One region of the Eubacterium sp. AB3007 genome, then DNA from elsewhere that is predicted to be linked to it. Evidence: riboswitches for the same ligand, from Rfam matches in the RefSeq annotation. Region 1 holds a riboswitch; the other holds the start of a gene.
The links. A riboswitch is a leader RNA that binds a small molecule or an ion and turns the genes downstream of it on or off. The one in region 1 is predicted to bind S-adenosylmethionine.
Positions count from the first base shown of each region.

Region 1 (11,544 bases):
TTCAGGGATTTCTCTCCGTCCGTGTTGTAGATCTCCACGCCAAACTCTGCCTGTATCTTCTTCAGGATGTCCAGGCCACGTCTGCCCCGGGTCCTCTTCAGAGAGTCCGAGGAATCTGCAATATGCCGCAGCTCCACCAGGACGAACTCCGGAATGATCACTGGCCCGTCCATGAACCCTGTACTCATGATGTCCGCAACGCGTCCATCGATGATCACACTGGTATCCAGGATCTTAGGGATCGTGTCTTGTTTCTTTCTCCTGCCGGAGACCACACGTACCGGCCCGCTTCCTTCCTGTTCATGGGGTGCGCTGAGCATTGGAAACAACTCGTTCCGTTTGCTGGTAGCAACCACAAAACCAAGATATCCCAGAAAAACGTAGATGACGATGCTGATGATGGAATACAGGAGGTCATCCTGTATGAACCGGAACATCTGCGAGATAAAGAACGCAATGACAAGGCCTGCGATAAGACCGGCGACACCGGCGAAAATCTTGCTGCCGGATACGCCTCTGAGGTCCTTCTCGATATTGTTTGCCACCTTGTTGCTTTGTCTCAGCAGAAGCGGCGTCAGACGAAAAAATATAAAGCCAAAAATAATAGCGAAGGTAATATAAATCCCCATGATCTGCACGTCTGTAAACATGCCGACGATGTCCTCTCTGGACCGCTCCACAAAATACCCTGCGATCCGGCAGACCGCACAGCCAAGTGCCGCGCCAAACAGCGTCAACAGCAATCGGATTATCTTTCTGAGCATAGTCTTTCCTCCTTTCTTCATGGATTCGTACTTTTCAGTATAGCGCATCCATCCGAAACCGTCAAGACGCGCTCCCTGTTGTCATTTTTCATCTCCATTGCCCTCTCACTTGTGTTACAATGTTCTCAGAACAATTATCGAATGTACATAGAATCATCATATTAGTGTTGTATACTGAATATGTATTATAGAGGAGGACTATTCTAGATGGAAAAGCTATTGATTGTGGATGACGAGCCCAAGATCCGGGAGGTCATCCGGGAATACGCAGAATTTAACGGATACGAGTGCGATGAGGCCGAAGACGGAATGACCGCCGTCGGCCTCTGCAAACTGAACGACTACGACCTGATCATCCTGGACATCATGATGCCCAAGCTGGACGGCTACTCCACCTGCAAGGAGATCAAGAAAATCAAAGACGTTCCGGTTATCATGCTGTCAGCCAGAGGGGAGGAATACGACAAGTTGTTTGGTTTTGAACTGGGCATCGATGACTACGTCGTCAAGCCCTTCAGCCCCAAGGAACTCATGGCCAGGATACACGCTGTGCTGGGCCGACACCATGCTCCTCAGGCCCAGGAGGCCTCCGATGTGCTGGAGTTTGGCGGACTTACTGTGAACATCGCAGCCCGCACCGTCAGTGTAGACGGTAAGCGAGTGGAACTGACCCCCAAGGAATATGATCTGTTGTTTTACCTGATCGAGAACAAGAACATTGCTTTGTCCAGAAATCAGCTCCTTCAGGATATCTGGGGGTACGACTTTTTCGGCGATGACCGAACCATCGATACGCACGTGAAGAATCTCCGCAATGCACTGGGACCTTACAGAAACTATATCAAGACCTTAAGAGGAGTGGGGTACAAGTTTGAATCCGATGAGATGTAAACCGGACGTCCACAGCATCCGGTTCAAGCTGTGGCTGAATTTCATAGCCTTTGCTGCAGTCCTGCTGATTCTGATCTGGGTGCTGCAGTTATTTTTCCTGAGCTATTTCTACGAAAGTATGAAACGCGATGAGATAGGCAAAGTCGCCAGGACCATCCAGACTGAGTTCCGATCAGACAATTCAAACATGGACGACCTGCGAAAGAGCATTCGCCAACTATGCCAGACCAGTGATATGACGGTGATCATTTGGAACAGAGACACCTGGACTACGGAGATCAACTCCGATGTGAGTGATGATTTTGATGAATTCCACGGCTTCAACCGCTACACTGACGAGATCCTGGATCTCTATACCAAATTGGAGGACAGCGCCCTGCACTCAGCGCAGACCACGACTCGCGGTCGAATGAAAAACCGCACCTTAGGGTATGTCTGCGAGTTAAGCGGGAGCACCCTGTCTGACTCTGCAGACCGGTACCTCCTATTCGTGTTCTCTCCGCTGTTCCCCGTGGGGTCCACCATCAACATCCTGAAGATACAGCTGCTGTACGTCACCATCATTGCGATCCTGTTGGCACTGGCACTGTCCCTTTACCTGTCCACCCGCATCTCACGGCCCATCAAGGCCATCACCGCCTCAGCAGCGGAGATGGGCAAGGGCAACTATAACGTGAAATTCCAACGGGGTCACTACAGTGAGATCAACGAACTGGCAGACACCCTGACCCAGGCAGAAACAGAGCTGGAGCGCACAGATATGTACCAGAAGGACCTCATAGCCAATGTCTCCCACGACCTCCGGACACCGTTGACCATGATCAAGTCCTACGCAGAGATGATCCGTGATCTTTCCGGCGACAATCCGGAGAAACGAAACAAACACCTGGGGGTCATTATCGATGAGACCGATCGTCTGAATCAACTGGTCAACGACATGTTGAATCTGTCGAGGATGCAATCTCATAAGATCGTGCTGGAGAAGAGCGTCTTTGACCTCTCCGCAGCTGCCGCCGCCATCATGTCCTCCTACAATATCCTGCAGGACAACGAGGGCTACGACATCCGCTTCAGCGCGCCACAGGAGCCGCTCCTGGTAAACGGCGACGAGAACAAGCTGAAACAGGTGATGATCAACCTGGTGAACAACGCAGTCAAGTACTGCGGGGAAGACAAGGTCATCCTGGTCTCCCTCAAGCGCACTGGACGCAAGGTTCGGTTCTCCGTAACCGACCACGGTCAGGGCATCGCGCCTGAGGAACTCAGCCACGTCTGGGAACGCTACTACAAGTCAAGCACCCATCATGTCCGTACCACGGAAGGCAGCGGTCTGGGTCTCTCCATCGTGAAGGAGATTCTTTGCCTCCACAAAGCCGAGTTCGACGTACAGAGCACCGTAGGAAAAGGAAGCACCTTCTGGTTCCAGCTTCCCCTCGAAAAACGAAAAGGCCAGCCCACATAGGCTAGCCCCTGTATACTCCGATGGCATCGGACAGCGTCCGTACACCGATGATCTGGCAGCTTCCTGCCAGGTCTTTTTTCATGCGTCCGGCGTTCTTGGCCGGCATGATGATCTGCTGGTACCCCAGTCGATCTGCCTCTATTGCGATCTTCTCTGCGTTCTGCACCGACCGAAGATCTCCGGTGAGGCCCACCTCACCGATGGCCACTGTGCGCTTCTGCGGAGTGATCCCCCTTACCGAGGAATACACCGACAAGGCCACTGCCAGGTCCACGCAGGTGCTGTCAGGTCGAAGCCCTCCGACAACATTCACATAGACATCCTGGTTCAGAAGCGGCATCCCCTGCTTCTTCTCCAGGACCGCCAGGATCATACTGAGCCGTTGGTGATCCACACCGACCGCTGTCCTGCGGGCGAACCCCACGTTAGCCGGCGTCGCCAATGCCTGGATCTCCATGAACACCGGCCGGCTTCCCTCGTAGATCGCCGTGATCACCGATCCTTCGGCCTGCTCGCTGGTATTTTCCAACAGACTTCCGGACAGGTTCTCGATCTGGATCAACCCAGCCTCTTCCATCTGAAAGGCCCCAATCTCACTGGTAGTGCCGAAACGGTTCTTGTAGGCCCGGAGGATCCGAATGTCGTGATCGCGCTCTCCGGTAAAATTCAGCACGCAGTCCACCATGTGTTCTACGATCTTGGGGCCCGCCAGCTCGCCGCTCTTGGTGACGTGGGCCACGATAAACACGGGGATATCTGCCCCCTTACCGATGCGCATCAGCAGGTTACCACAGGCTCTGACCTGCGATACACTGCCGGGTACTGAATCCAGTTCCTGCGTATACATCGTCTGGATGGAATCGATGACCAGGAAGACCGGCTTGACCGTCTCACAGGCGGTCTGAATGTTCTCCATATTGGTCTCTGCCAGCACGAACAGTGCATCACTGAGCTTCCCGCAGACACGGTCGGCGCGCATCTTGATCTGTTCCTCTGATTCCTCACCGGATACATAGAGAACCGGCCCTGCCTTCTCTGCGATTTTTTGGGCCGCCTGGATAATCAACGTGGATTTCCCTATCCCGGGTTCTCCGGAGATCAGTGTCAGAGAACCTTTCACCAGTCCGCCTCCCAGCACCCGATTCAGTTCCCGGATCCCGGTATCGATCCGTTGATGATCCGCAGAGCCAACATTCTTCAGCTGAGAAGGCTTTGTGCTTCCGCCGGCACCCGGGGCCTTGCCTCGTCGCCGCGGATCCTCGCTGATGTCAGAGGGGAGCACCTTCTCCTCCACAAAAGAATTCCAGGCACCGCATACGCAGCGCCCCATCCACTTGGGGCTCTCGTAGCCACACTCCTGGCAGACGAACACAGTTTTCGGTTTCTTGGCCATACTATCTCTATCCCCTCTCTTATATTAATTTCCATATCGCAGATATTCATTCAACCTCACCTTGTCCATATCGTCGATGCCAAGATACGCCAGCGAGTAGCGACTCTCTGCCAGAAAATCCTTCTGGTGAAAGGCGCCTCCGATGACGATCATAGCGTCAATAATAGGGGTGGGCACGCCATAGGCGACCCCCAGGTCATGGTAGATCTTGCAGCCTACCGGGATATCCTCTGTGATATAACGATGATGGATGCTGTCCGGCCCGGAGTTCCCCTCGTCAGAAGGTTCCTCCAGCGGGAAGACGACATTGTCGTTGCCCTCCGCATCTAACCCCATGTACTCCTGGGTCAGGATGCTGCGCCTGGAGAAAAACATTTCCTTCTTATAGCGGGGGGTCCCAACTCCCAGAGCTTCTGCCAGAGCGATCTCTTCGTTGTAGAACTGCACCTGTACTTCACAGATAGAAGGGCACAACGCGTGGCAATACATGGAGTAGGTGGTCTTGTCGTAGCCGCCAAAAGAAATACCCCAATTCTCCATGGTGGATACCCCCAGCACAGAAGCCGGAACGTGGATCACCGGATTCACGTTGGCAAAGTTGATGTCCATCACCGTGTCTCCCCTGGCTGGTCCATCCCCTTCCGTGACGCAGTCCATGGCAGGCAGATAGCGAGAGGCCTCCAGAAACGCCTCCGTATCCTTATCCGGAAGCGCTGCCCCCCGCAAGGTGATCGCACGGTACTTGACCCCTACGTGCGGGAACATATGTCCATTCACCTGCTCGACTCGGGTACCGTAAGGCGCAGAGGCCCATCCCCCTATGATCACATCCTTCTCGCATCCGGCCTCCCGCATCATCTTCCGCAGAAGCAGCGTGCCGAAGTTATCGGTGAAAATCATCACCACCTGGCCATCCTCCAGATGCGGGATCAGCTTGGCGAACAAAGCCTCGTGCCGCCAGGATATGGTGGAGATGCAGATAATACCTGCCCCCTTCACCACCTGGCCGATGTCCGTGCTGATCACGTCCAACAGTCAGCGGCCAGGGTCTTTCCTACCGCGCCGCTGCCCAGAATGGCTATCGGCATGTCCTTCAGGTAACTCATATCTCTCATGTCGACACCTCTTTTTCTTTACGTTATGAGAATATTATACATCATTACGCAAAATAATACAAGCGAGACGCCTGTATGCCAACTATCTTCCACGCAGCCTGTTTCCGATCTCCATCAGGATCAGCCGTGCTGAGATTGTATTATAGCACAAATGTACAGAGAACACCATGCTGCAGGAACAATTCTTGTTTACGGAAGTGCAGCCTCAATCGCCGCTCTGTTATGCTCCGTTTCCTTCATATTCAGTGAGCGGTGTAAACTCCCTCCGCTGCGCTTCCTCAAGCAAAGGCGTCCCCGAAAACAAGGTCAGTCTGCCTGTCCCGACAACCATCGGCTTGCACTGGCTGAAGTTTTTCGCAGAATCGACTGCGTGCTCCAGTGTGTGCTCCCTTCCGGCAACTCCGTTCAGAAATGTGAAGTGAATGATTGATCTTGATCAGGCAACTAATCGCATACAAAACTATAATGTTCTTCCCAATTCATATGCTTCATGCATATATTTACTTCTTTTGGTCATTCCGGGAGTACCACAGCCATATCCAAGCACCATGCCCTTATCCTCAAAGTTGATGTACCGTACCAGCGTTTTATAGTGCACGCTTCCAGATAATCCGCATTATCATCAAATGGATCTCTTGCTGCCACCATCGACCGGATCTGTTTCATATGATCCTTGAGGTGCGCCCCGACATATCCGCCGAGTATGATCTTGCAGTCAAAAAACATCCTTTATTCCCAAAGGATCCGTTCTCGAATATCAGTCCTTCTTCCAGCAGTTCGCTCAGGTTCTGCGTGACCGTGGGACGGCTCAGATTCAATTCATATATGAGCGAAGGTCCCGAAATACACTGATTGATCCGTATGGCGTTTTGAACGCTCCCACCACTTAATACACTGACGCGTATTTGAAGTGGGGGATTCCTGCTTCATCGAGAACTGCAGGTTCCCTTGGGAACTCCGTCTTACACTCTCTCCACAGGCTTTACTTCCCGTGCGACCCACGGTACGATATTTCGTCCCAGAGGCTCTATGCCGCCAGGATCTCCTTCCCTTTCTTCAGTATATTGATCGCTGCATTCACATCTCTGTCATGCAGCGCTCCACACACCGGGCACTTCCATCTCCTGACCGAAAGATCCTTGACCCCCGTGTTTCTCTTTCCACAGCACGAACATTGCTGGCTTGACGGGAATGTCCGCGGTACCTTCACCAGTACCCCGCCATGATCTGCCAGCTTGTATTCCAGCATCCGGTAGAACTCCCCCCACGACGCGTCTCCGATGGACCTGGCGAGCCTGTGGTTTTTCATCATCCCTTTTACATTCAGATCCTCTACGCAGACGACTTGGTTCTCGTTCGCCAGCCGACAGGTCTCCTTATGCAAATAGTCTCTTCTGATGTCTGCTACCTTCTCCTGTTCTCTCGCAAGTTTCTTCCTTGCCTTCTCCCGGTTCTTCGAACCTCTCTTCTTTCTCGACAGCTTCTTCGCAAGTCTTGCGATCTTCTTCTCGTGCTTCTTCTGTGTCCTTGGGTTCGGAACGCTCTTCCCGGATGAATCAGTATACAGGACCGTCAGCCCAGCATCCAGCCCCGTTTCTCCTCCTTTGTTCGGAAGCACTTCTGCCTCCTCCTCTACCTGCAGCGTGATGTAATACCTCCCGCTGGCTGTCATGGATACCGTGGCCGACAGGATCCTTCCGTCAAAGACTCTTGTATTTCGGATCTTAACTTCTCCCGCTTTCGGTACCCGGATCCGGTCTCCTCCGATCCGGATGCTGCCATTTACATTCATCGTTCGGTAACTCTGAGCATGCCGTTTGCTTTTGAACTTCGGATACCCTCCTCGCTTCTGAAAAAAGTTCTCATATGCTTGTTCCAGGTGTCTCAGGGCTTGCTGCAGCGCGATGCTGTCAGCTTCTTTCAGCCATGGTGCCTCCTTTTTCAGGTGATGGGACAGATCTCTGCCTTCTTCTGTGTATTTCAGCGTGTCATGACACTCCTCCCAAAACGTTTTCTTCTGTTCAAGATAGTAGTTATATACAAAACGACAGGCCCCAAAGGTCCGTGCGAAGAACGCCTGCTGTTTCCGGTCTGGATATGCGCGATACCGGTATCCTCTGATACGCTTCATGATACACCTCCGAACGTATGTTCTTATCGTATCACATGTCATCCGTTTATGCAATATCGAAACAGGAAGTTCCTGGCATTTTACTCAGAAATGGCTCTCCTGCAGAGCGACACTCGAGGGTATAGCCGTATAGCATTCTTTGGCCCATACCGAACGATTCATCCCTCCACTTGCAGAAGTGGGGGTTTTCTCGTTAAGCTTTTAGATAAATTCCTCTCTCCATACATCCCTTTTGCTTTATCCAAACGACCCTGTTTTTCGCATATAAAAAAAGTCCCATCGCTGCGATAGGACTTTGCTTCAAAAATCGTACCCATCGCTCAGGCATTAGCACCTTACCATAAAGGCAGGTTGCTGCACGATCACCGGGCCTGTCCCTAACGTGCTCTTTATGGTCTTGTTAACTTGTTACTTAACTTATATCATGCTTTTTTTGATGGTGCAAGAGCAATTGGACCGGCTGTTGTTTAGTTGGAACATAATTACCGTGTTATGCAGCGATCTGTGCGTAACGATCGCTTCCGATGACCTCCATCATGAAGTCATATGGATTATATTTTCCGCTTGCAATCATGGAAAACAGTCTCGGAGTGCAGCCTGATACCAGAACTACTCCTTGTTCATTCATGGTAACCGGGACCTGCGCATTTCTGCTCTGTATGTTCCAGAACACTATCTGCGGCAGTATGTAACCAAACCTTGCGAATTGCTTTTTGGCATACTCAAAGTTAGTTATATCCGCTCCATATACACAAGCATCAAACTCCATATCTGTTATGATGTACAGAGTTTCTGGCAAATCACGCTGAGGTAAGTGGTTTTCTACAGCTGTATCAAGCAAAAGCTCAAATACCTTCTGCACATCGGTGTTGCCGATTTCACTGAAGCTTTCGCAATAGACAGTCTTATCAACGATATCTTTTCCCTTAACCTCAACGAGTCGTGGGGTTTCGGAGAACGTAATAAAGTGGTTTCTGAATGCTCCCTTATTCCTTTCTGCAAAATAGATTCCCAGTGAAATAGCTACAGCTTCTGGTATAGGTGTACCTCCCCAATACATGGATCCTGAACTATCGATAACTGCAAGGGCATTTCTGTTATCAGTGAAATCCTCCAACGCATTCCAGGAAACATTCATAGACTGTCTTACAGCCGGATTAATTTCTATTGTAGTCCCACTCCAGGCACAATAATTATTATCCTGTGTGACGATTGGTGCAATAATGTCATATGGCATCAATGTCGAAGTATTGAGTTTAGTTTCACCTTTTTCAACCCTATTCAGGAATTCCATGTAACGTTCATTATCGTTCCTGATGAACGCTTGTCTGTACTTGAACATGGCCTTGGACGGCTGCTTGGAGTAATCGAAAGTATAGTCTTTCTCACGCAGGTTGTTTTCGATAATCTTAATCTGGGCTCTCAGCTTGCTCAGCGCTTTTCTATACTGAGCGTCACTCATATTGAGAGCTCTGGCGATTGACTTTGCTTTTCTGACTGTATCCGCATTGGATGCATTAACGGACGGCAACCATTTAGCCAGGAGTGACACGCTGCCCTGCTTTTCGAGTGCTGCCAAATCAGCGAACAACTGCTTTCTGATGTACGCAAGAACGCTATCCTTGCAGCTTGTATCCATGAGTTCAACGACATCATCAAATCTGCCGTATTCAGCGATTCGTTCAATGTTTTTCTCTACGGATGTTTTGTTGTAACCGGCGAGCCAGTTCATAATAACACGGAACACCCTGCGCTCACCAAGACCACCACGCACGTCTCTGGCATAAAATAGAATTTTCATGGTCAGGTCCGGATTCTCAATATACGCTCTCGAAAAGCACTCGATGATATCCTGCTCACCAGCATTTCTCATCGCTCCGATCCTTGAAAACAGGTCAAGACAATCAGACGCAGTCGTTCTATATGTAACGGCTCCGTTTTCTGTATAAAACTGATTCGCTTGTTTCTTTAACATGTTCAGCATCTCTAACACCTCTTTCCATAAATGATCCAAAGCACTTAAAACCAGGGCTACTCTTACAGGATTTCGATCAATCATTGCTGTCTGTGCTTTTATTATCTCAAGGTGCGGTTTTCATCGAAGCAGGACTCGAACCTGCAACTCATCCTGATTAACAATCAGGTGCCCTACCGTTGAGCCATTCAAAGGATCTTGCATTGCTGTCCGCACCTTTATTATTCAAGGCGTATTATTTCGACGGCTCTCCGCGAGCTACATCAACTCTATGGTCGATGGTGGGAGTCGAACCCACAACCTGTCGGTCCGAATCATTGCAGTTTACGCCTTTCTTTCTCTGAATACCTGCCTATGCCTTTCATCCTCCCCTTCGAATGGATCTAAAAACCGCTTCCGGGGTATCCCCCGAGATTCTCACTGAGAACTCCGCCACACCTCGGCAGGTTGTTGAGCCTTCTGCACCGAGTTGGATCAAAAGCATAAGCAGATATTCACTTTTCAATGTATTTTGTGATCTTATAGTACCATCGAATATCCCACTTATCATGAAAAAAAAGTTGCGAACGCCAGCTTCCATTGAAAAAGAAGCGGCTATTCAAACCGCTTCTGCATCTCCAGTCTCTTTCGAATCTGCCGTATGAAATACTCTGGTTCCAGCACCTTCAGGACAGGCCCAAAGCTTAAGACCCGAATCAGGATCTCTGTCTCATCGTCCTGATTATACACCAATGTGATACGGTACTTGTTCTCATCCAGCTTTACGGTCTCCTTCTCCAGATGTGAGAAATGGAGCATCCCGCGCTCAAGGGCATTCCGCTCATCGATCAGTTCCATAACGAGTTGCTTCTTCTCGTGTCCGGTCCCGACCGCTTCTGAAGGGTCAAAGGCATCAAGTAGAGTACACTTCCTGATCCTGGCTACGTTGATGGTATTATCACTCCTGTTTCCACTGATAATCAGGCGGAACTTATCGTCTTTCAGAGAGTATTCCAGTTTCAGCGGGATGCACACCCACTTATGGCTTTTTCCTTTGCCGCTCATGAACCTGATCTGAAGCTTCCGATGTTCGCGAAGTGCCTGCAGTACTATACGGAAATTCTCCACGTACTTCTCGTCCCTGTACGGATCGCCATCGGAGTATTGGTCGAAGTAGACGATCTCTCCCGGCTTATATAAAGGTTCTACATCCCCAAGACCATCTGCAGGCACGTCAAACAGACGGATCCTCGGATCCTCAAGCAAGGACTTCAGCCATCGTTTCTGCAGCGTGGTCAGCGGCATCTGCGGTTCATGTATCAGCGGCGTATCCAGATCTTCAGTCAGAAACGGCCACTCGCCGCTGTTAAGCGCGCCGGGGATGCTGAGGACGCTTTCTGCAAAGGCTTTACTGTCTGTGATCCGGTATATATCCTGTTGCGTCAACTCACCGTTGACCGCGTACTTCAGGATCTCGGCGACAGCATTGTAGTAGTTTCCGTAGATCTCGTTAAACAGCATCGCCCTCACCTCCATCCTTCAGATACATGTCATACATAGACTGCATATCATCGTAGAACACTTTCTCCACTTCGAGATTCGTGCAGCTCAGTTCCACGATGCGCCCGGTGAACGTACGAAGCCACGGAAGCATTTCAGATGCGTCATACACATCGATCACGAACCGATACTGGTTTTCGCCTGCCGGTTCAACATGCCCTTGCTTTCCCTCTCTTTCGAGTCTTTGGAGAATATGCTCCTCCTGCGGTTCAATGCGCAATGTCATTTCCAGATGATCCAGCTGCCTGCTTCTGCCGCTGGAGGTATTCCAAAG
Region 1 covers NZ_JIAD01000001.1:2,272,931-2,284,474, reverse strand. Annotated here, with positions in the region: gene P156_RS0110750 (PIN/TRAM domain-containing protein) at 1-764, opposite strand, end outside; gene P156_RS0110745 (response regulator transcription factor) at 972-1,655, shown strand; gene P156_RS0110740 (cell wall metabolism sensor histidine kinase WalK) at 1,645-3,117, shown strand; gene radA (DNA repair protein RadA) at 3,119-4,510, opposite strand; gene P156_RS12520 (NAD/NADP octopine/nopaline dehydrogenase family protein) at 4,535-5,536, opposite strand; gene tnpB (IS200/IS605 family element RNA-guided endonuclease TnpB) at 6,653-7,756, opposite strand; SAM riboswitch class I at 8,067-8,154, opposite strand; gene P156_RS0110715 (DUF2828 family protein) at 8,247-9,815, opposite strand; tRNA gene P156_RS0110710 (tRNA-Asn) at 9,852-9,925, opposite strand; gene P156_RS0110705 (WYL domain-containing protein) at 10,326-11,231, opposite strand; gene P156_RS0110700 (WYL domain-containing protein) at 11,221-11,544, opposite strand, start outside.

Region 2 (11,544 bases), 310 kb from region 1:
GATCTTGTCCGCGATATCTCGCCGCAGGTTGTAGCTGATCCTCTGCGTCACAGTACTCATGATGAAGTTCTGCAGAAACGAGAACACAGAGCTGGCCACATAGAGCGCCATGGTGATGAATAGGATCCTGGCGATCACATCAAAAGCGATCCCTCCGCTCCCAGTGATCTTCCGCATGAGACCCTCTGCGATCTCGGTGGTGGCCATCCCCATCACCTTCGGCCCGATGACCTGAAATACGGTAGATGCCGCCGCCAACAGCATGACAAGCACCACCACCAACCGGTATCCACCCATGTAGCGCACGATATCCGCGATCGCCTTTCGCAGGTTCTGCGGCTTCTCCCCTGGCGCCAGTCCTCGCCCGTGGCCGCCTCCTCTGGGACGCGATGTCCTTATCTGTCTATCCTCTTTCATTTACATCGCCTCCAGTTCCATACTCGACAGCTGCGAGTCCGCGATCTCACGGTACACCCTGCAGCTTCTCATCAATTCCTCATGGGTACCCTGCCCCACGATCCTTCCCTCGTCCATCACCAGGATCTGCTCCGCATGGAGGATCGTGCTGATCCTCTGGGCAACGATGATCCGGGTGGTCCCACTGAGTTCCTCCGCCAGCGCCCGTCTGAGCGCCGCGTCTGTCTTCATATCCAGCGCCGAGAAACTGTCATCGAAGATGAGGATCTCCGGTTTCCGTGCGATTGCCCGTGCGATGGCCAGCCGCTGCTTCTGTCCGCCGGACACGTTGCTGCCGCCCTGAGCGATGGCACTGTCGTATCCCTTCTCCTTCTCCTGCACAAAGCCGTCCGCCTGTGCGATCTCTGCCGCCCTCTTCAGTTCCTCCTCGCTGGCATCCGAATCCCCGAACCGGAGGTTACTGGCGATGGTCCCGGAGAACAACACGCCCTTCTGAGGCACAAAGCCCACGCACCTTCGCAGCTCCTCCAGTGGGAGCTCTCTCACATCCACTCCATCGATCAGGACGCGTCCTGCGGAAACGTCGTAGAACCTGGGGATCAGGTGCACTAGCGAACTCTTCCCGCATCCGGTGCTCCCGATAATGGCGGTGGTCTCTCCAGGTCTGGCCTCAAAATCGATATCCTTGATGATATCCATATCTGCGTCTGGATACCGGAAACTCACGTGTTCAAACCGCACTGTTCCTGTATGCTCCCGAATGTGTGTCACCTCCGTCGGTTCCTGGATGGCAGGCACTGTCTGAATCACCTCCTGGATACGGTCTGCCGCCACCCCGGCTCTAGGCAGGAGGATGGACATGACGGTGAGCATCAGGAAGGACATGACGATCATAATGGAATAGGTGATGAAGGCGGTCATCGCCCCCACCTGCAGAGTTCCGTCATCGATGCGACTGGCCGAGGCCCAGGTGATGACCACAGTCAGGCCGAACATGATCAGCTGCATGGAGGGCTGCATCAGCGCCATGACCCGAGAGGTGAACAGCTGTGTCTTCATTAGCTCTGTGTTGGCCTTGTCAAAACGCTCCTGCTCTTCCTTCTCTCTGGTAAAGGCGCGGATCACAGACAACCCCGTCAGGATCTCCCTTGCCACCAGGTTCACCCCATCGATCAAAGTCTGCATGATCCGGAATTTTGGCATTGTCACTGCCATCAGGAGCCCCACCAAAGCGATGATCATCAGCACTGCCAGTGCCACGATGTATCCCATGTCAGCACCGGTATGGGCCACCTTGATGATCCCCCACAGACCCATGATCGGTGAGAAGAGCACCATGCGGAGCATCATGGTGCTTACCATCTGCACCTGCTGTACGTCGTTGGTGGCACGGGTGATCAGCGAGGCTGTCTGGAACCGGCTCATCTCCCCGTCAGAAAAGGCCATCACGTTACGATAAAGCTTTCTCCTCAGATCCCGGCCGACACCGGCCCCTACCCGGGAGGCGATCAGCGCTGCCACCCCTGCGGACAGGAACATGAGCAGAGCCATTAGTCCCATCTTGGCTCCGGCAATCCACAGGTACCGGGTCTGGCGGGCATCCACGTCGACGCCCGCCCGTGCATCGCACTCGGCGGCGTAGGCAACGCCCATGGCCTTCAGGGTCTTGTCCCCCACCGTATCGATCACCTTCTGCATCTGAGTGCGGGCGGCGGCAGGGTCGGTGTCGCCGCCGCCAGGTGTCGCGGCCGCGCCGGAAGCATGGTCAGCCGCGGCCGCATCCTGCAGGTCCTCTGCGTGGGCTGCGCGGAAGGTCATCACCAGAGGCACCAGCAGGGCTTTGTCCGCGGCATCCAGCGCCTCCTCCGACATGCTCCGGCGGGCGTAGACCCCATGTGTCGCTTTGGCATCGAACGCTTTCTCCCAGGTGGTCTTCTCATCTTCTGTCATAAACACCGTTGCAGACTCATAGTCCTGCGCCTGGATTTTCTCTGGTATGATATGTTCGATCCCCTTGTTCTGGATCCCCACATCGATGATGTCCTGGGTGTACGCAGGCAGTGCCAGATCGCTATAAGCCTGGAGGCTGAGCACCAACACCAGCACAATGATCCAGTGCCAGTATGGTTTCAGGTTCTTCACAAGATTTTTCATACATCTATTCCTCTATCTTTTCTATCATCCACTTTTTGGATTGCTGTACACTTTAGTCGTCAATACCGTTATTATGAGGAGATCAAAAGGATTTGTCAAGTGGAGCAAAAAGCAGGTGGCGGCGCCAACTATAAATATTCATTGATTGCATACTGTGTTTTTTCAGCAAATTGTTCGCGTGGATATTCCCCCCATCCACGGCCAAATTATCCATAAGGCCAGGCTTTGGCTGGGCTTCATCCGGGCCTCGTCGGGCTTTGTCTGTGCAGAAGCCGCCTGCAATTCGCCTAGATATACAAAATATGCCAGAGATCCCTGAAAATCTCTGACATATGCAACCAAATCTATTATATTCTCGCAGATTCATGCCCTCCGGGGTTTCGGAAAAACATGCATTTCTGTGTATGGCCTGGAAAAGTGGATATTTCGGCATCAAACCCGGCAGAATATCCATAAACCATATGTTTTATTTCTCCAGCAGTGCCTCTACCTTGTCTTTCGGATCGATGATGTTGCTGACGGAAACGTCATGATTGACAGCCGCGATCAGGTAGGCGGTGTACTTGGAACAATCCACCTCATGGAACCACTCACGCTCCTGCAGGTCTCTGGTCCGGTACGTCAGATTGGAGGCCAGCACACCCTTGATCATGCCGTCTGCATAGGCTTTGTCGAAGTCCTTCAGCCCACCGGTGAAGAGTCCGTAAGTAGCGTAACAGTAGATGTCTGCGGCACCGCGGCGTTTCAGTTCTCTCCCCACTTCCAGCATGGACTCGCCGGAGGAGATGATGTCATCGGTGATGAACACAGACTTCCCTTCCACGGAAGCGCCCAGGTACTCGTGAGCCACGATGGGATTGTGGCCGTTGACGATGGTTGTGTAGTCACGACGCTTGTAAAACATTCCCAGATCCACTCCCAGTACGGAAGAGTAGTACATGTTCCGGTGCATGGCTCCCTCGTCCGGAGAGACCATCATGAAATGGTCCTTGTCACAGACTATATCCGGAAAGTCCTTCTTCAGGGTCTTCAGCACCTGGTAATACGGCATGATGTTATCAAACCCCATCAGCGGCACCGCGTTCTGCACCATAGACTGGTGCGCATCAAAGCAATACAGGTTGGCTACGCCCATTGCCTGCAGTTCCTGAAGCATGCAGGCGGCATCCAGGGACTCCCGGAAGCTACGCTTGTGCTGACGTCCACCGTAGAGGATCGGCATGATGACACTGATGCGGTGCGCCTTCCCCCCCACCGCCTGGATGATCCTCTTCAGATCCTGATAATGATCATCTGGTGACATATGGTTGCTGTATCCGAACAGATCGTAGGTGCATCCGTAGTTGCCCACGTCCACAAATACGTATAGATCCCGTCCTCTGACGGTCTCGTTCAGAATCCCCTTGGCATCGCCAGAGGAAAATCGAGGGCATCCGCTGTCAACAATGAACGACTCCTGTGTGCCGGCCCATCCGCGCAAGTACTCGTCTACACGATCCACCAGTTCCTTGGCGCCCTCCGTTGCGACCAGACCGATCTGGCCCAGATGGCTCTCCGTCTTCAGTATTTCTTCAGGTTTAAAATGCATGCTTTATAACTCCTTCTTCAGTTCCTCTACCTTGTCAAGATGTTCCCATGTGAAGTCTACGTCGGTTCTTCCGAAGTGGCCGTAAGCTGCCGTCTTTCTGTAGATCGGGCGACGCAGGTCCAGATCCCGGATGATAGCTGCCGGGCGCAGGTCGAAATGACGGTTCACGATCTCAGCGATTTTGTCGTCGTCCATGACGCCTGTACCGAAGGTATCTACCATAACAGAAACAGGTTTCGCCACACCGATGGCATAGGCCAGCTGGATCTCCAGTTTGGTAGCAAAGCCCGCAGCTACCAGATTCTTTGCAACGTATCTGGCAGCGTATGTCGCAGAACGGTCTACCTTGGTTGGATCCTTCCCGGAGAAAGCGCCGCCGCCGTGGTGCGCATATCCACCGTAGGTGTCCACGATGATCTTGCGGCCGGTGAGTCCAGAATCCCCGTGAGGACCACCGATGACGAACCTTCCGGTGGGGTTCACAAAGTATTTCGTGTTCTCATCCAGAAGCTCCTGAGGAACGATCGGCCGAATCACGTACTCGATCATGTCTCTGCGGATCTGCTCCTGTGTGACATCGGGATCATGCTGTGTGGAGATCAGCACGGTATCCACACGCTTGACCTTGTCACCATCGTATTCCACTGTCACCTGGCTCTTGCCGTCCGGGCGCAGATAGCGCAGAGTGCCATCCTTCCGTACCTTGGCCAACTGATAGGTCAGCTTGTGTGCCAGCGCGATCGGCATCGGCATGTACTCCGGCGTCTCAGTGCAGGCGTAGCCGAACATCATACCCTGGTCACCGGCACCGATGGCCTCGATAGCGTCGTTCATACTGCCTTCCTTATGTTCCAGCGCGTCGTTGACACCCATAGCGATGTCACCGGACTGCTCGTCGATGGCGCTGAGTACGGCGCAGGTCTTGGCATCGAACCCGTATTCCGCATTGTTATACCCGATGTCATCGATGACTCCTCTGACCACCTTTGGGATGTCCACATAACAATTGGTACTGATCTCACCCATGACCATGGCATATCCCGTGGTCGTGGTGGTCTCGCATGCTACGCGGCCATTGGGATCCTGTTCCAGAATAGCGTCCAGAATCGCATCTGAGATCTGGTCGCACACCTTATCCGGATGCCCCTCGGTCACAGACTCGGATGTAAAAAGTCTCTTCATTTATTACCTCCTACTTGTGTAAAAAAACCTTCCCAATGGGAAGGCCGTCTCGTACGATTTACGATCTTCCTCATCTTTCAGGGCGCTGCGCGTCCTGTAGGATGTAGCACCTTGGCTCGCTGCGCCGCCGGATCCGCAGATCGCGTCTACCACAAAGCCAGGTTGCCGGGCGTCATAGGGCCTATTCCCTCAACCACTCTTAATAAGGATTTCTTATTCAATTATACCGTCTATACGTTGCTTGTCAACCCTGCTTAAGGGTCTTTTCCAAAAAATCCTCCAGACTGTCTTTGTCCGGGAAGAATGCCCGGGCCGAGTCCGGCCGTCCGCCGCCCTTCCCTCCGAAGGCTGCCGCGTGCTCCTTCACAAGCGCCCCACAGGCCGGTGTACCACCAGAGAGCAGCACCACCGTATTGACCGGTTCGCAGACCAGGGCGATGACGCCCGTGATCCTTCCCGCAAGCTTCTTGCCCAGGTTGAACAGATCATCCACAGAGAACTCCTGGTAGTGGGCTACCAGACCTGGTTCCATATGCGACGCCAGTCGCTCCGCCTCTTCCTCCAGCAACCGACTGCGCAGCGCTGCCAGTTCCGCATGGGTCTTCTCCGCTTTCTGCTCGAAGACCTCGAACTTCTGAAGAACGTCCTCCGTTCCCGCCGACAGTCTGGTGGACAGCTCGTACAGAGTGTCGAACTGCTGACGGTAATGCGCCAGAGCCCTGCCGCCTGCCTCAAAATAGATGCGGGACATCCCCTTGTTGGGCTCGATCTTGTAGATTTTCAGAAGCCCAACCTCACCGGTACGGGCAGGGTGGGTGCCACAGCAAGCCACGCAGTCCTCCGGATCCGCAGGGTCCCCTACCGTCACGATAGAGATATCCTCATCGAAAGCAAGCGGTTTGCGAAGAGGGTACTTCTCCGCCTCTGCTCTGGAGGCGAAATAGTCCACATGCACCGGTACATTGTCTGTGATCACCCGATTGGCATCGGCTTCCGCCGCCATAGCCATCTCCCAGGTGACCTTGTGGCAGTCTGCCTCTTCGTCGAAGGCAATGTCGATGGTAATGTAATCCTCCCCCATGTGGAAACCCTTGTTATGTCCGCCGAAGAGGCGATAGAAGGCCCCGGACAGGATGTGCTCCCCCAGGTGGCGCTGCATGTTATCAAATCGGTGGGACCAAAGTATCTCCATAGAAACATGAGCCCCCTCTGCAAGACCATCCGCAGCGCCCTGAAGCACGTGGATGATCTCCTCCCCCTCTTCATAGACATCGATCACGTCCCAGGACTGCTCTCCAACTGTCAGTGTCCCCCGATCGCAGCTCTGCCCTCCCCCGGTAGGAAAGAAGATCGTCTGATCGAGAATGACCCTGATCCTGTCTTTATCCTCGTAAAGTGATAATACATTTCCTTCTGCATTTTTCAAGTAAAAATCGCTCTGAAAAAGTCTGTTCGCCGTCATGTTTTCTCCGTTCTCCAAAATAATGCTTTGTTCTTCACAAAAATTGTGGATAACTACCTCTTGACAAATCTGAAATGGCGCTGATAATATTGCAATTTCAACATCTACGACCTTCCAAGTTATCAACACCTCAGCATGAATAAAATTGTATACGATTCTGAAAACCCCTGTGGAAAAACCCCATAATTGGCGAAATAATGGGAAGCGGGCCATGTTGAAAATCGTTTGCAAATCTGCGAACACCAGTTGACATAAAACCGGGCCACGATCCTTTTTATTCGATTTTTATGGCCTCCAGAAATTCCATGAAATCCTCGAATCGGCTATCAAGAAAACGCATCAGCACCGGCTCCAGAAACTGGAACGATCCCACATGATGCATGCGCCAGAATATCTCCGATGTATGCAGCGCGATCTCCAGCTTATGGATATTCCGCAGCGTCTGAGCACTGGCCAGCAACTGTCCGTTCCCCACATGGATCACACCCAACAGATCATCCTGCAGTTGATAAGAGCTTTTCTCCACATGACTGTTATCCGGCTGGTAGAGCATAAACGTTCGACCACCGTGCTCCTCGCTGATGACCGCGTTCCTTGCCGGCGCGATGCTCTCACGCCCGAAATCCGCCGGACCGCCATCAAACTGATACACCGTTACGAACTCATCGTGAGACAGGTTCATGTACACCTCTTCCGGCGACAAAGCCATGAGCGATACTCTCCTGTACCCGCTGATCCGCAGATTCCGAAAGTCCAACTCTGTCACAACCAGAAAGTGAGTACCCCCTGCTTCCACGATGGACCTGCACTGACAACCATTTCGGGTCACCGACAGGATCACTCGATTGCGGTAGAATGTCCCTGCTGGAAATTCCGGAAAGAGATCTAACTCTACCCCTTCCTCCGCAAGCAGTGCCGCCCCGTCAAAATCACGTCCAAAACAACGCATGAGGAAGTAGTTGGCCAGTCCGTTCTCAGATTCCAGCTGCACACAGGTCTTCCGCCACAGGATCTCCTCCTCTTCTGCCGTCAGCGACCCCTCCATATACTGATAGAAGCGGTATTCCTCCGCTTCTCCTGGCAATGCGATATGTTTCTGGAGGTTGTGCCGCACAAAGCCCTGGATGAGGGACACGGCTTCTCGCATCCGCAGCGCTACCTTGCGTCCTCCAAGACCACCGATAAGATCGCTCTCAAGTTCCGCCAGTTCCGTTCGGTCTTCACCTGCGAATGATTCAAAACGATCAAGTCCGTATTCCTCGTAGTCGAAGTAAAAGAAATGGAACAGGTCGTTCTCCTCTACACTCACATTCTTCCACCGCACACAAACTACCAATACCCCCATGAGACGAGTATTGGTGACCCAACAGGAATGAATCTCTCTGTATTGTGCTGATGGACAACGGGCAAGACCGCCGTCCAGCACCTGGAAACGATTGTCCTCCATCGCGCTACCGTCTATACTCCTTTTCTTTATACATGATCTGATCCGCTAAGTTCGCCACCTCCTCGATGGTGGTCGGATGGGCAGAGTCATACTCCGCCATTCCGAGAGCTGCCGAAGTACGTTCCCACGGATCCAAACTTTCATCACCTGCGTTCTTTCTGTATTTCTGCCGGGCCTGCTCGATCAACGCGACCCTGTTCCGATAATCGAGACCCCGAAGCACCACTGCAAATTCATCGCCGCCGATACGGAAGACAGGCGAGTGGCGGAAAACTTCACAGATCAGGCTGCAGCACCGGATCAGGTAAATATCTCCTTTCTCGTGGCCGTAAGTGTCATTTACAAGCTTCAGGTTGTTCACATCCATGATGATTATGGCGAAGGGTTCTGGCTCTTTCTCCAGGTCTGTCTTCATGCCAGTGTAATCGTGCCCCCTTTCGGTGACATTCTCAAAGAAGGTGAGTTTGCCGCGGCGATAGGCATCCAGGTATTTCTTTGCCTCCTTCGGACTGTAGGAGTCCCCGGTGAGCATATTCAGATACACCGGTTGCTCCATCTTATCCTGATCCTCCTCCTTACTAACTCCGGCGATGACATTTCGGATATTATCGATCTTGTTAGTGTTCAGTGGTTCGATGACATAGATGTAATCAACTTCCATGTAATCCTTGATCCGGTCCAGATTCTTCTGTAGCAATTTAAAAATTGCAGATTCCCTGCCGGATTTTATACACTTCTCCATGTCATCTACATCAATGCAGGCTTCCGTGTAATTCAGGACGTTCTCGATATGGACCCGGTACTTCTCGTGTAGCATCTGATTGTATTGAAGATACTGGTAACAACCGATGGCTACACACAGCGCAACCACAAATACCACAATGCCGATCAGTATGCTTCTTTTAAGTGGCTTTCGATTCTTGGACACGACGTCCATCCCTTCTCATAACCTCAAAACATCTCGTTCTATTCTCCATATCGCAGTACTCGCAATTATACTTATCATTTAATTATAGCAGAAAATGGATATGCAGGCAACGTAAACAGCCCCTCGAAACGAGGGGCTGAATATTTTGTGCTTCGCAAATGGGGATTAATCCTCCATAACCTTCATGTCGTCGGCGAAGATCAGCTTGCAGCCAGTGGCTTCCTGCATCTCTTCCTTGGTGAAGTCAGGATGCATCTCGGTAACCAGGATGCCTTCCGGAGTGACCTCCATAACACCCATCTCAGTGATGATCATGTCGACACACTTCTCTGCAGTCAGAGGCAGTGTGCACTTCTCCAGGATCTTGTGGTTGCCCTTCTGGGTGTGAGTCATGGCGATGATCACCTTCTTGGCACCTACCACCAGATCCATAGCGCCGCCCATGCCGGCAACCTTCTTGCCCGGGATGATCCAGTTGGCCAGGTCACCGTTCTCGGCAACCTGCATGGCGCCCAGGACGGTAGCATCTACGTGGTGACCACGGATGATCCCAAAGCTGTCTGCTGTGTCAAAGTACTTGACTCTCGGCAGAGTCTTTACATACATTCCGCCGGAATCGATGATGTCTACATCGATCTCAGCCGGATCCTGTACGGTCTCGTCCAGTCCTGCGAATCCGTTCTCGGAGTGCAGGGTTACAACGATGTCCTCATCTATGAACTGCGGAACCATGGTCGGAAGACCAATTCCCAGGTTCACCACGTCTCCATCGTGCAGTTCTTTTGCTACTCTCTTAGCAATTCTTGCTTTTATATCTGCCATTTTGGTTCTCCTTCCACAACGTTATCTACAAGTACACCAGCTACTTCGAAGGTATCCGGATCGACTTCGCCGATCTCCACCAGTTTCTCAGTAGCAACCACTACGTGATCAGCTGCGCCAGCCATGACGTAGTTGAAGTTCTTGGTAGCCTTGGCACTCATGAAGTTACCAAATCTGTCGCAGATAGAAGCTCTGCAGAACGCATAGTCGGCGTGGAGAGGTCTCTCCAGCAGATACTTGACACCATCGATCTCGATCGTGATCTTCTCTCTGCCCAGCTCATCCAGCTCGGTCTCCATCGGAGTTCCTACACCAACCGGTGTCAGAACGCCGCCCAGACCATAGTTGGCTGCTCTGATCTTCTCTGCCAGTGTTCCCTGGGGAACCAGTGTGTACTTCAGGGAACCATCTGCGAACTGCTCGTTCAGTCTCGGGTTAACGCCCAGATGGGAAGCGATGATGTGGTCAACCATGTGGTTTTCCAGCAACTTGCCGATTCCTCTCGCAGTCTTTCCGGGGCCGTTAGCCGGCTGACCCTCAGCCAGTCCGCCGTCGTTTCCGATCACGGTCAGATGCTTGACGCCTTTTCTTACCAGTGCATCCATCAGGATCTCAGGTGAACCGGTCGCCAGGAAGCCGCCGACCATTATAGTCATACCGTCTTCAACGCCTGCAACTGCTTCATCGGCAGTTATTACTTTGTCAATCATATTAATCACCTTTCTTTTAATAAATTAACTTACATATATATGCAAGGATCCTCTCTGCTGTTACAGCATGCCAACAATGATGAATCCTCCACAAACAACGATACCCACAAAGAACAGGGTGATCAGGCAGTAGCCCATGATGTCCCTTGCGGAGAGCCCTGCGATTCCCAGAGCAGGCAATGCCCAGAATGGCTGGATCATATTGGTCCAGGCATCGCCCCATGCGATCGCCATTCCGGTGATAGCCGGGGATACGCCCAGATGAAGTCCGGCCGGCATCATGATTGGGCCTTGCACTAACCACTGGCCGCCGCCAGGGATGTACTACCTTCCGGTGCGAACACCATCATTCCCATGATCCCTGCGTAGAAGGGGAACTGCAGGATGATCCCTGCGGCTCCACCAGATGCCTCCTGCACCGCCCTCACGTAACTGATCGGGGTCTTGTGGAAAATGATCCCCAGGATCAGGAAGATGAAGTTGACGATGTTCAGGGACAGGTTGAATCCTGCTGTGATGAAATAGTAGACCAGATAGACCAGGCCCGCCAGCGCGATGATCGAGGGATGGATCCTGAAAATCCCGCATGCCAGATCACAAAGCCTGAATAGGCAGATGCGATCAGCAGACGGTAGTCGATGCCCTTGACCTGTCTGGCAATCTCCTTGGCCAGGATCGCACCTACAACCAGACCGAAGCCCCAGTTGACCCAGCATGCGATCAGGGAGAAGAAGGTCACGACTACGATTCCCTGAACAGGACTCTTAGCGATGGATGCGATCCGGGCGATCAGCCTCTTCACGGCAGGGGCGTTAGCCAGAGCACTGCCCAGCA
Region 2 covers NZ_JIAD01000001.1:1,960,699-1,972,242, reverse strand. Annotated here, with positions in the region: gene P156_RS0109355 (ABC transporter ATP-binding protein) at 1-417, opposite strand, end outside; gene P156_RS0109350 (ABC transporter ATP-binding protein) at 418-2,571, opposite strand; gene P156_RS0109340 (ribose-phosphate pyrophosphokinase) at 3,038-4,159, opposite strand; gene metK (methionine adenosyltransferase) at 4,163-5,341, opposite strand; SAM riboswitch class I at 5,409-5,550, opposite strand; gene P156_RS0109330 (alanyl-tRNA editing protein) at 5,586-6,803, opposite strand; gene P156_RS0109325 (hypothetical protein) at 7,078-8,250, opposite strand; gene P156_RS0109320 (GGDEF domain-containing protein) at 8,255-9,130, opposite strand; gene P156_RS0109315 (3-oxoacid CoA-transferase subunit B) at 9,344-10,000, opposite strand; gene P156_RS0109310 (CoA transferase subunit A) at 9,988-10,710, opposite strand; partial or broken gene P156_RS12325 (short-chain fatty acid transporter) at 10,771-11,544, opposite strand, start outside.
Region 2: it holds a riboswitch for S-adenosylmethionine, as region 1 does, so the genes downstream of both, metK (methionine adenosyltransferase) here and tnpB (IS200/IS605 family element RNA-guided endonuclease TnpB) in region 1, are expected to answer to the same signal.